DNA from 3 places in the Dehalobacter sp. MCB1 genome. Region 3 is predicted to be linked to each of the others. Evidence: predicted binding sites of a transcription regulator. Region 3 holds the regulator's gene; each other region holds the start of a gene.
The links. The regulator CtsR, encoded in region 3, represses protease genes until heat stress. The targets are predictions, from matches to a motif close to AAGGTCAANNAAGGTCAAAT.
Positions count from the first base shown of each region.

Region 1: clpP (ATP-dependent Clp endopeptidase proteolytic subunit ClpP) is a predicted target of CtsR. The motif match lies at 1,799-1,818, and genes of this name have one in related genera.
Region 2: A7K50_RS05350 (DnaJ C-terminal domain-containing protein) is a predicted target of CtsR. The motif match lies at 2,644-2,663, and genes of this name have one in related genera.

Region 1 covers NZ_LXPC01000012.1:293,149-297,408, reverse strand. The annotation lists gene galU (UTP--glucose-1-phosphate uridylyltransferase GalU) at 1-833, opposite strand, end outside; gene clpP (ATP-dependent Clp endopeptidase proteolytic subunit ClpP) at 1,115-1,744, opposite strand; gene A7K50_RS09205 (Hsp20 family protein) at 2,264-2,713, shown strand; gene A7K50_RS09200 (glycosyltransferase) at 2,906-4,030, shown strand; gene A7K50_RS09195 (citrate/2-methylcitrate synthase) at 4,204-4,260, opposite strand, start outside.
Region 2 covers NZ_LXPC01000008.1:201,754-206,013, reverse strand. The annotation lists gene clpB (ATP-dependent chaperone ClpB) at 1-1,545, opposite strand, end outside; gene A7K50_RS05350 (DnaJ C-terminal domain-containing protein) at 1,551-2,555, opposite strand; gene A7K50_RS05345 (diacylglycerol kinase family protein) at 2,720-3,655, opposite strand; gene A7K50_RS05340 (SHOCT domain-containing protein) at 4,080-4,260, shown strand, end outside.
Region 3 covers NZ_LXPC01000009.1:12,339-16,598, forward strand. The annotation lists gene A7K50_RS05485 (hypothetical protein) at 1-68, opposite strand, end outside; gene A7K50_RS05490 (NUDIX hydrolase) at 160-762, opposite strand; gene A7K50_RS05495 (hypothetical protein) at 951-1,721, shown strand; gene A7K50_RS05500 (CtsR family transcriptional regulator) at 1,898-2,371, shown strand; gene A7K50_RS05505 (UvrB/UvrC motif-containing protein) at 2,386-2,910, shown strand; gene A7K50_RS05510 (protein arginine kinase) at 2,907-3,974, shown strand; gene A7K50_RS05515 (ATP-dependent Clp protease ATP-binding subunit) at 4,001-4,260, shown strand, end outside.

The sequences.
Region 1 (4,260 bases), on a different contig from region 3:
TCGCCAATTTCTTCGTGTCTTAACGCAAATTCAATGGTTGCTTTGACAAAACCAAGTTTGTCCCCGACATCATATCTTTTCCCTTCGAAATTGTAGGCATACACATCCTGAACCTTGCTCAACTGTGCAATCGCATCCGTCAACTGAATTTCTCCATTTCTTCCCGGAGGCAATTCCGCGAGGATATCAAAAATTTCCGGATTAAGAATATACCGGCCCATGATCGCAAGTGGAATATCAGGCGCTTCTTGTGGAGCCGGCTTTTCAAACATCGTTTCCGCCTTGTACAGTCTCGGGGATATTCTGCTACCATCAATAATCCCGTATTTCGACACTTCTGTCGGCAGTACTTCCTGTACGCCAATTAGATTGCTGTTATAAAGCTCGTAGTACCTGATCATTTGTTTTAGACAAGGCTCAGCCGAATAGATCACGTCATCTCCCAGAAGAACGGCAAACGGCTCATTACCTATAAATCTTCTAGCGCTGTAGACGGCATGACCGAGCCCCAGAGCTTCTTTTTGACGGACATAATGGATATCGACCATCTCAGCAATGTGTTTGACCATATCGAGCAGTTCGGACTTTTCTCCGTTTTTTAGAAATAGTTCAAGTTCTACAGAACGGTCAAAATGATCCTCGATGGCTCTTTTGTTTCTTCCTGTGACAATAATGACATCTTCAATACCGGAGTGGACCGCTTCTTCAATGATGTACTGAATGGTCGGTTTGTCCACAATTGGCAGCATTTCTTTGGGTTGAGCTTTGGTTGCAGGAAGAAATCTTGTACCCAATCCAGCCGCTGGTATGACTGCTTTACGAATTTTCTGCAAGATTTTTCCTCCTTATTTGTTGTTGCTTTGGTCGTTTTCCGACAATCTGGGTTTAGTATGCCGAATTTATTGAAGTTTTATGTTTTTTTCTGATGGTTGCTCTTTCCCGCGGCATTAGTCCATCCGTGGACTTGCCGCTCCTTTCCCTCCATGGAACCGCGGCATTAGTCCATCCGTGGACGTCAAACGCCTCAAATGATTGACTCAAATGAGGCGTTTTGATATCCAAGATTTTCTTCAAGATTCTCTTATGGAAATTAAGACTTATTCCTTGAGAGATTTTATTTTAGCGGGTTCTTCTTTTTTTGCTCGAGCAGTGCTGCTTTTTCCAGCACCCGATCAACAATTCCGTATTCTTTGGCTTCTTCAGCGGACATATAGTAGTCACGGTCCGTATCCTGTTCGACTTTTTCCAAAGGCTGGCCAGTTCTTTCGGAGAGAATCCTGTTCATTTTGTTTTTCGTTTTCAGCAATTGTTTGGCGTGAATTTCTATTTCTGTAGCCTGCCCCGATAAACCTCCCCCTGCAATTAACGGCTGGTGGATCAGGATTTCAGCATTGGGTAGGGCCGTACGTTTTCCTTTCGTTCCGGCTGCAAGCAGGAAGGCACCCATACTGGCGGCCATTCCAATACAAATAGTCTGTACATCAGGCCTGATGTACTGCATCGTATCGTAGATGGCCATCCCGGCAGTAATGGACCCTCCAGGGCTGTTGATATAGAGGAAAACGTCCTTTTCAGGATCTTCTGCTTCCAGGAAAAGCAATTGCGCAACGACAACATTAGCAACGTTATCATCGATTGCTCCGCCCAAGAAGATAATACGGTCTTTGAGGAGCCTAGAATAGATGTCGTAAGAACGTTCACCGCGATTCGTTTGTTCAACTACCATCGGGATAAGATAACTCATATTTATTCCCTCCATCATTGATTGTTAATTTTGATATGCCTCTATTTTATTACAAAGGTCAATAAAGGTCAAATTATTTGGGTGAATTTTGGTCTTTTTTTGTTTATGTTCTATCATTTGATTTCTTTCATATAATGATTTCTTTCTTTCATATAATAATTTTTTTATATTATTTTGATTAATTACCAATCGTGCGTTTGTCTAAACATCCGAACAGAATATATATCATCTTTCCGGTTAAAATAATCCTAGTATGACGTTCTCAAATTCCCTGCTCAAATTATTCATGCAAGCTTGATTACCCTAAATGAGGTCTGGGGGCCACAATTCCAGCGTCAAGCGGAGCATGGAGGCGGAGCGCGGCTGTTTGCGCCATGGATGGCACAACAGCCGAAAGTGGAATTGTGGCGCACAGGCCAACCCGGGAGTTTAACGCAATCCTATATTTGAGTATTTACTAGTATGCTTGAAAAAAAGTACTTGTTATCAATCCCATAAATGTACTGGAGGCTTGAAAGTATGAATCTTATACCGTTCCATCCAATGCGGAATGCAGATCAATTGCGCCGTGAAATCAATAGGCTTTATAGCTTCCCATTTAATCTTTTCGAAGACGAGTTTACTCCGCGCTTAGCTGTTCCATTTACCGACGTCTATGAAACCGACGAAGAAATCATTGTTTCCTGCGATCTGCCAGGACTGCAGAGAAGAGAAGATGTAAGCATTCAGATTGAAAACAACATGATAACCATCAGCGGCACTTTAAACCGCGAACAGCACGTGATCCAGGAAGACCGGCTACACAAAAAAGAAAGGTATACCGGTCAATTTCGCCGCTCCGTCTCTCTTCCGGCGGCCGTTTCCAGTGATAATGTCAGGGCAATTTATAAAAACGGCGTTCTGAATGTATTTCTGCCCAAGACAGAGAACAGGGAGAAAAAGTCTGTTCAGATTGAGTTTCAGCATTAGATCGCAAGACTGCGCCCACAGACGGTCTCTAAAGCAGGACACAATGAAAAAAAGAGTGTACTGCTTTTTTTCTACCAAAAAATAATAAATAAATTTTTGTTGGTTATCGACCATAAGCTGTTATAATATAAAAGGACAACTTTCAGCATCTTATGCTTTCGAAGGGAGAATAATTAATTCGTGCCTAAAGTAATGATTTTCTCTGCATCTACAGGTCACGGACATAATCAGGCTGCAGACTGTCTGAAAAAGGAGCTTGAAGCTTCAGGCTATTCCGTCCGGATTGTAGAACCCTTAAAAAAAGAAGAAAGCTGGATCATGGAAGCCCTTATCGATGACGGTTATCATATACTCGCAACAAGATTACCGAAAATGTACGGGAAACTATATAAGATTACCTATAACGAGTTTTTAAATAAAAATGTCAAAAGAATTTTAAACAGGACCATGGATAATGTCATCGAACAGCTGATTCAGGAGTACAAGCCCGACCTGCTTATTACTACCCATCCTCTTCATGTCAGTGTTGTTTCTTATTTGAAGGCTTCCGGACGCTTAAATCTGCCTTTTATTTCGCTGGTTACAGATTATATGGCCCATCAGTTTTATGTGAATAGTTTTGTTGATGCCTACATTGTTGGTTCACCTTACACCAAAGATACGCTTACGGAAAAAGGTGTTCCTGAAAACAAAATACACATTTTCGGTATTCCGGTACGGGAAGAATTTCGCCAGCCCCGCCTTATCAGAAATAATGACGTATTTACACTGCTGATCATGGGTGGGAGCATGGGCATCCCCTATATCAGAAAATGCCTGAAAACGCTTATGGAGAACCGGCATCATCTTCGTGTCCTGGTTGTATGCGGAAGCAACCGTAAGCTGTGGACTGATCTTGCGAAAAAGTACGCAGGTACTTTTAACGGCAAAGATGTCGTCATTTACGGTTTTACATCAAACATTCATGATCTAATGGACCAGTCCGATGTGATTATTACAAAACCCGGCGGTCTGACTGTTTCAGAAGCAATCAATAAAAATATTCCCATCATTATTCCATTTTTTATTCCGGGACAGGAAGAAGAAAATACTGAGATTCTAGTTAAATCAGGTGTTGCTGTCAGAACATCAAAGATCTCCGAACTTAATCCCCTGATCGACAGTTTCTGTCTAAATCCCGGTTTACTTGAAGAAATGCGTAAGAATGCTTCGGACTTAGCCCGACAGCTTTCTCCGGGCAGTATCGTAGGGTTGGCTGATCAGCTGCTGTATGAAAGCCCTCAAGTCAAAGAATATCAGAGAGCGCATCAAAGTTAATATTTCTACGCAAAAAGCAAGGCGGTGCTGCAAAACTACTAAAGTAGTTGGCGACACCGCCTTCTTTAATATTAAAAGACAAAGAAACCAAAGAAGGTAGGGCTGCGCAATCCGTGCTCCGCTTGTCGCTGGATGTACATTGCATAGCCTAGTCTCTGGTTTTATGTAGCCGTTTATTTTTGAAGATTCCTGCCGGAAAGCGGAATATATTCTCGCCTTGGAGTAACGCT
Region 2 (4,260 bases), on a different contig from region 3:
CAGCTCTTTCTCAAGCTTTGGCAGTACGCCGTACTGAAGTTCGGCAGCCCTATTGTAATCGTATTTTTGCTGGGCATTTTCAATTTCTACTCTCGTCCGGTCAATATCTTCCTTCAATTTGTGAATATTGCCCAGTTTTCCGCGTTCCTCTTGAAGCTGGGCTTCCAGAGCACTTCTTTTTTCCTTCAGGTCTCCAAGTTCCTTTTCAATATTGGCCAGCCTTTCCTGACTCGCTTTGTCTTTCTCTTTTTTCAGCGCTTCCCTTTCGATCTCAAGCTGCATGACTCTGCGTTTGATATCGTCGAGTTCCTGCGGTTCACTGGTGATTTCCATCCGCAGTCTGGCTGCTGCCTCATCAATCAGGTCGATCGCCTTGTCCGGCAGGAACCGTTCACTGATATAGCGGTCGGAAAGGATACTCGCCGCAATGATCGCACTGTCGGTAATCCTGACGCCGTGATGCGTCTCATAACGTTCTTTCAAACCCCTTAGGATCGAGATCGTATCCTCGACCGTCGGCGGTGCAACAGTCACCGTCTGAAAACGTCTTTCCAGTGCCGCATCCTTTTCAATGTGTTTACGGTATTCGTCCAACGTCGTGGCTCCGACCATCCTAAGCTCCCCGCGGGCCAGCATCGGTTTGAGCATATTGCCGGCATCCATTGCGCCTTCGGCAGCCCCTGCCCCGACGACGGTGTGCAGCTCATCAATAAAAAGAATAATATTTTCGCGGCTTTCAACTTCCTTTAATACAGCCTTCAGCCGTTCTTCAAATTCTCCGCGGTATTTGGCCCCGGCAATCAGCGTTCCCATATCCAGGGAAATGACTTCTTTATTTTTAATCGCTTCCGGGACATCACCCCGTACGATTCTCTGGGCCAGCCCTTCGACAATGGCCGTCTTTCCTACGCCTGGTTCGCCGATCAGAACCGGGTTATTTTTTGTCCGGCGGGACAATATCTGCAGTACTCTGCGGATCTCCTCATCCCTGCCGATCACCGGATCAAGTTTTCCTCTCCTGGCCAGTGTCACAAGGTTTCGGCCGTACTGTTCCAGGGCAGCATAAGTCCCTTCCGGATTCTGACCGGTAACCCGCTGAGATCCGCGGATTTCCTTCAGAACGTTCAACAGGGCTTCCCGGGTGACTCCGGCTTCTTTCAGGATCTTTCCGGCATCTCCGCCGGCTTGATCAACGATGGCCAGTAAAAAATGTTCCGTACTGACATAATCATCTCCAAACGGTTCCATCTGGTCATGGGCGTTCACCAGAACTGTTCTCATTCTTGGGGAAATGCTCAGCTGGGTAGCAGCTCCCATCATACTGGGCTGTCTCTGGATAGCGGATTTGGTCTTCTCGCTGACACTTACGGGTGAAATATTTAATTTATTCAGGATCTGAGGTACAACCCCTTCATTTTGTTCCAATAAGGCCAGTAACAGGTGCTCAGGTTCCACCTGGCTGTTATGGTTACGTTCCGCGTTGTTTTGCGCAGCGATGATTGCCTCCTGGGATTTCTGGGTAAAACGGTTGGTATCAAAAGCCATTCTTATCACTCCTTTGAACTGTCTCTTTCCCGGCTTAATTCCCGAAGCATACTGATTTCTTTCTCAGACATTTCCTCGGGCAGAACAATCGCAATCTTAGCGTAAAAATCGCCAAAATGATCCGCTTTATTGAGAACAGGCATCCCTTTCCCTCTCAGGCGAAAGCTTTTTCCGGTTTGGGTGCGCGGAGGGATCTTGATGGCTATTTCTCCGCCTAAGGTTTTAACTCGGGTTTCTCCGCCAAGTACGGCCTTGAAGAAATCAATTTCGATAGGGGCGGACAAATCATCTCCGTCCCGGGTATAAACAGCATGCGGAACAATTTTTACCGTTAACAGAAGGTCTCCTTTGTTTCCGTCCCTCACTCCAGCTTGTCCCTGTCCGCTGAGCCTGATTTTATTGTTATGCTTAATGCCTTTCGGAACAGTGGCTTCAATTCTCCGGCCGCCGACTTCAATCATCCGTTTGGTTCCATGATAGGCTTCTTCAAGCGTAATACTGATTTCACCTTCAATGTCCCTGCCGGCCTGCGGTCTTCTGACCCTATCCGAATAATAATCATCGGAATCATCAGCATAGTCTGCCCCCATGCCAAAAATAGAGGAGAAAAAATCTGAAAATCCACCCATGCCCCTGCCTGCGCCAGCACCAGAGCCAAAACCCCTGTCCCCAAATATTTCTGAGAACTCTTCCGGCGTCATTGTACGGGTATAGCGGTTGCTTCCCGGTGATTCCTGCCAGGCCGACCAGTCAAAAGAATTTCCTCTGCCGCCGCGCGACTGCCATTGCTGGTAGTTTGCCCTTAAATCATCGTATTTTTGTCTTTTGGCAGGATCGGATATCGCCTGATAGGCTTCATTAATCTCCTTAAATTTCTCTTCGGAGTCTTTATCACCCTGGTTTAAATCAGGATGATACTTTTTTGCCAGCGCCTGATAGGCTTTTTTGACGGCCTTATTGTCCGCATCCGGAGAAATGCCTAAGATTTGATAATAATCTTTAAAATCCACTGTCCTCACCACCTTAAGACTGCTTTTCTTACCCATTAATTGTATTATATGCAAAATCACCTTAAAGGTCAATATTGGTCAGATATATATTTGTCTTTAGCTGACCTTAATTTTTTTAAGTCTTGATGCCTGTTTATCCGTATAATTTTAACGTTAACGGAAACTTATACCCATAGTTTCAAGCACTTAGGGATTACCCGGTATGCCTTCGGACATACCCCCGGGATCTCCCCGTCGGTTTCAAAGAGTATGGAATCCGGCATATGCAGTTCAATTTCCTTACAGCGGAACACTTGGACTTCAGGAAGATGAATATGTTGACCTTTATAAAGCAGCGGAAAGCGTGTAAAGAGCCTGGACAGTTTCATTTCTTTTATCACAACCAGATCGAAGAAACCGTCATCCAGGCGGGCATCAGGCGCAATATGCATTCCGCCGCCAATATATTGACCGTTGCAGACCATAAACCCCCAGATATTCCCTTCCCAGAATGTATCCCGGTCCATTTTCAGAGAAACACAGGCGCTCTTATACGATAGAACAGCTTCTAAAGTACTGGTCAGATAAGAGAGCTTGCTGCCCATCGCTTTACTCCGGCAATTGGTTCTGTGAACCGCTTCCGCGCCGACTCCGACATTGGATGCATTCAGAAAATAACGTGTCCGTTCTTCCCTTTCAAAATTCAGAAAGTCGACTCGTCCAAGATCAGAAAGAATGATATTGGGCTCCTTCAGCATCCTGATCAAGGCGTTCAGACCTTTTTCTTTGCCCGTTTTTATTGTCCTTACAAAATCCCCGCCTGTTCCTTGTTCAAAAACAGCCAGTTCGATATCGTCCGCCACAAGCCGGTCATTCTCAATAAGACCATTAAGCACCTCATTGACCGTCCCGTCTCCTCCGACCGCAATCATCCTCCGGTACCCTTCGTCCAGAGCCATACGTGTTATTTCTGTTCCTCCCCCGGAGCGGGAGGTCAGCGCATAATCAACCTGTATTCCCGCCTGCTGAAGCTGCTGGTAATACCCTGGCCAAAGTCCCTGCGTTTTTCCATTTGCTGACCGGGGATTCACAACAGCAAACCATGATTTTTGCTGGCTCATTCTCATCTTCCTATCATCTTAGTTTTTCTCAGTCATTTTCTCGATCATTTCTCCGTTTATCCACATGAAAAAACTGAACCGATGGTATAATTTAGTTTTTTAACATATTGTTTCGCTAATTCTTAGAAATTCCCTTTACGCGCGAAAAATTATTTTTTCCTGCCAGCGTTCATGCAGTACTTTCTTCACAAATATTCAGGATCAAACGGCAAGGCTTTCATTCTGTCACTATACTTGCCAAAAATCTGCAGCATATTCATGATTTCATTTCCTTTTCTCAGATCTACAGTCATCATAAATCAGGCACAAACGGCACAAAATATTGATGACAATGGTTTAATCAAAAAAATAGTTTCAAAACTAGGGTTTACTTTTTTGAATGGCCTAGAAAATCCAAGAGAATATAAAAGGAGGTAGCTTGAAAATGATGCGAGGCTGGTATGGACCAGGTGGAGATTGGATGATGGGAGGCAATTATTCCTGGATGGGATTTGCAGTCATGATCATCCAATTGCTTTTCTGGCTGGGAATTATTTTTCTTGCAGTCAGGCTTATTAGAAGTTATCTGGACAGACAGAACACCTCCGGTAAACCGGAAGACCACG
Region 3 (4,260 bases):
TTAAGTCCCGTCCAAATAATTTCGAGGCTCCAGCCCATTAGCCCGTAAAATAAATATCGTTTTAGCATGATTATAGTTTGTGACAGGGAGGGATGTTTTACTTATAGTAAAATATCCCTTAATAATCAGTACTGTGTTATCCCTAAAACCTAATTATTCTTAGATTAAAGTAAATAATTCGGAAAGTGCACCGAACACGGGGACTCCTTCATTGTGAATCAGCCCTGGGGAAGGATTTTTTTTCCGGGTGTGTTCGATTGCTTTTGTGATCACTTCAAGACTCATCGGGGCGATAGGCAAATTACGGCAATCTTCAAGCGAGTAGAAACCAGCCTGGATCACCTCGACCGGATCATGTTTTAATTGACCGCCCAGACCATGAAGAAAGAAGACAATATAAATATTGTGTTTCATGTTAGGGACATCTTCAGGGTAATCGCGGACTGCCAGAATGCTTACAGGCTTCGACAGGATGCCAGTTTCCTCCCGGACTTCTCGGACAACTGCCTGGGCAATTTTTTCATTCTGTTCTACATAGCCGCCGGGAATAGTCCATCTTCCTTTACCGGGGTTATGCGCTCTTTGGACGAGGAGTACTTTGTCGTCTTGCAGCAAAACACCGCCTACGCCCAGGGAGTATTCCCCCCAGTTGATATAGTCACAGGCCGGGCAGCTTTGCCTTTTTTTGTCTTCAATTAGTTTATACTCTAGCGTGGCAGAACACACGGGACAAAACTTAAATTCCGGATAAAGAGACGGCATATTGTTCCTTCTTTCTATAATAGGTCAAAGTCATTAATACTATTTTATCCTGAAAAAGATAAGATGCAAATTTTATCTGAATTGAGAAATACGGCACGAAGGATAAATAATTTCTTTGTAGAACTACTAAATAATACTTTATAATACTTTACTCGACTGAATTTTCAACCTGTGGGGGAAACATTAGAATGAAAAATGATAAGAAAAAAGAGATTTGGCTTAATCCTGAAGAACTCCGGCAGTTGTTGGAGGGAGGCTTGTATTGGAAAGATATAGAGCCTAAACTGTCCGAGGAAAATGCGGAAAGCATCAGAAGGCAGTTTAGTCCTGAAGATGATGCTGATATTAATGACAGTACCATTAACGAGCATGACCAGGACGATGGAGAGCATAACCGAACGGCCGGGAAGTTTCCGGAAGAGGATCAAGCGGAAGCAGGGCCGGTTTTTACCGGAGATTTGGATGAAGACAATGAGGAGATTAGAACGATTCTGCTCGGTGATCAAAATTTGGGGCAGGATGAACTGCAAAGACTGTTTATCTCCCAAGCGGCTTCCCTGGAAGATGATTTCAATGAAATAGAGAGTATAAGTGAAATCAATGATCCGGTAAAAACAAGCCCGGACAGCTTTAGCCCACTTACTGATATTGAGGCAGCGGATGTTTTAAATAAAGCGGATGAAGCCTATAACGCGGAAGATGCCACTATGACACTGAAAAGGCCGACAGATCTGGGTATGCTGGAGGAAACAGAAGTAGGGGCGGAAGAAAGAAGCCGCTTTTCTGATTTGAATAGTTATATCATGAACAGTAAAAATGACCCGAGTCCGGACGATGATGATGACCTGGATTTTGGGTTCGAACAGAAAAGCTCCTTCGGCGGGCTGAAACTTGTCATTCTGGTTGTAATTGTCGCAGCGGTCACTTTTGGTTTGTGGTATTTCTTTATCAGTAAGTGAGGACCCTTCCTAAGCACGTTCATGTTTTGTAGTCATGCGAGTAAAAAACCTATCTTCGGATAGGTTTTTTTAATAAAATAGTTTTCAAAACAATCAAAAAGGGGTAAAATAGTTACAAAGGTCAAAAAAGGTCATAAAGTCAATAAAGGTCAACATTAAAATGAGGATGGATGACGATGAGTAATTTGGCGAACAGAATCGAGGAGTACCTTAAAAAGATTATAGAGCAGGCTGAAGATGGGTACATCGTCCTGCAAAGAGGTTATCTTGCTGATTTCTTTTCATGTGCCCCTTCCCAGATTAACTATGTCCTTACAACGAGGTTTACCGCAGAACGCGGTTATCTTGTTGAAAGCAGAAGAGGCGGCGGCGGTTATTTAAGGATTGTTAGGCTGGGACTTGATCCTGAGGGTAAATTCCAGAGACTCATGTCGGAACTCATTGGGGATGACCTTTCCCAGGATCGGGCCAATAATCTTGTGGACAGACTCAGAGAAGAAGATCTGTTCACCAAAAGAGAAGCAATCCTGGTAAAAACGATTTTTTCCGACCGGCTTTTGGTTGGGGTGACGAATTTCCCTTCTACGCTTAGGGCCCGAATGATGAAAGAAATACTGGCGAATATGTGCCGGGACGATATCAATGATTGATCGGGGGGATAGCAATGCTTTGTCAGAATTGTCAACAACGGGAGGCTGTGGTTCATCTGACCAAAATCATTAATGGTCAGGCGGCTCAGCTTCATCTTTGCCAGGAGTGTGCGCAAAAAACGCCTGGCACCGGCTTCAATCTCTACCCTGGAATGGTATCGGATTTTTTACAGGCATTATTTGGGGTAAATCCGGCAGGGCAGTATGATCAGACGATCGTAGACAGCCAGACCGGAAAATGTCCCGGATGCGGAAGAACTTTTTCCCAGATACAGCAAGCCGGGAAAATGGGCTGCAGCAAATGTTACGATGAATTTGAGCCCCAAATGGAGATGCTCCTGCGACGGATCCATGGAAGAGGGATGCATGTCGGGAAAGTGCCGGTAAGAGGAGGAGCATCGTTCCGAAACAAACAGGAAATAGCCAAATTAAAACAACAACTGTTGGAACTTGTCCAAGCGGAAAAGTTCGAAGAGGCAGCCATATTAAGAGACCGGATTAAAGAAATGGAGAATACTGTCGGAGGTGAAAGCAAATGACTTATCGGGAACTGCTTGCCAAAGACAGCTTCTGGATGAAGGATACGCCGGACATTCCGATTGTACTGAGTTCCAGAATCAGATTGGCCAGAAATATCGCTGACAATCCTTTCCCTCACGTCATGTCCTATGATGATGCCGAAAAAATTGAAGCGCAGATTTCCGGTGTCTTAGACGGTTTTATTGCTGAAAAAGAAAAGCTTGTTTATATTCCGTTGAAAATGCTTATTCCAGTGGAGAAAAAGGTGCTGATTGAAAAGCATCTGGTCAGCCCAGGTTTTAAGGAGACTGAATATGCACGCGGTCTGGCCTTGTCCGAAAGCCATAAAATTGCAGTCATGGTCAATGAAGAAGACCATCTGAGAATTCAGGTGCTGATGCCGGGGAATAGCCTCAGGGAAGCTTGGCATCTTGCAGGATTGGTCGATGATCATCTGGAAGCACATTTGGATATTGCTTATAAAGAAAAGTTTGGTTACCTGACGACTTGTCCCACCAATGTTGGAACGGGCCTGAGAGTATCCGTGATGGTTCACTTGCCGGCCCTGGTGCTGACCAATCAGGTTCAGCAGGTTCTGGGTGCCCTGACGTCGCTTGGGTTGGCAGTACGCGGTGTATACGGTGAAGGCTCCAGGTCATTCGGAAATATCTTTCAGATATCCAACCAGGTTACGTTAGGTAAGAGCGAAGAAGACACCTTGGCACATCTTGATGCGGTCACGCGGCAGCTGATGGAACGGGAAGTCCAGATGCGGGAAGTTATTCGCAAAGAATCTCCGCTTATCGTCGAAGATAAAGTCTGGAGGGCCCGGGGGACTTTGGAAAATGCCAGAATCCTTGAAACGGAAGAGATCTATTCTCTTCTATCGGAGGACCGGCTGGGCATTGATATGGGCATTCTGCCTAGAGTCTCTGCAGGTTTCGTGTCTGTCTTGATCAACTCGATGCAGGGATGTCTGCAATATAATCGCAATAAGCAGCTGGATGCTTATGATATTAACGCAGAAAGAGCTCATTTTGTGCGTGGAATCTACCATCAAAAAATGAGTGAGAATGTAAATTAAACGACAATAGGAAAGGAAGGATCAAAATGTCAAGAAAATTTACGCAAAAGGCAGAAAAAGTATTTATGCTTGCTGAGGCGATTGCCAAACGTATGGGCCATAAGGTTATAGGGACGGAGCATATTCTTCTGGCTTTGATTGAAGAAGGAGAAGGAGTCGCTGCGAAGGCGCTAACCGGGGTCGGATTGGACCCGGACAAGGTAAGCGCAAAGATTACCCAGATCATTGGCTTAGGAACCCCTATTAGCGGAGAGGTCGGATTGTCGCCGCGAGTGAAGCGCGTGAT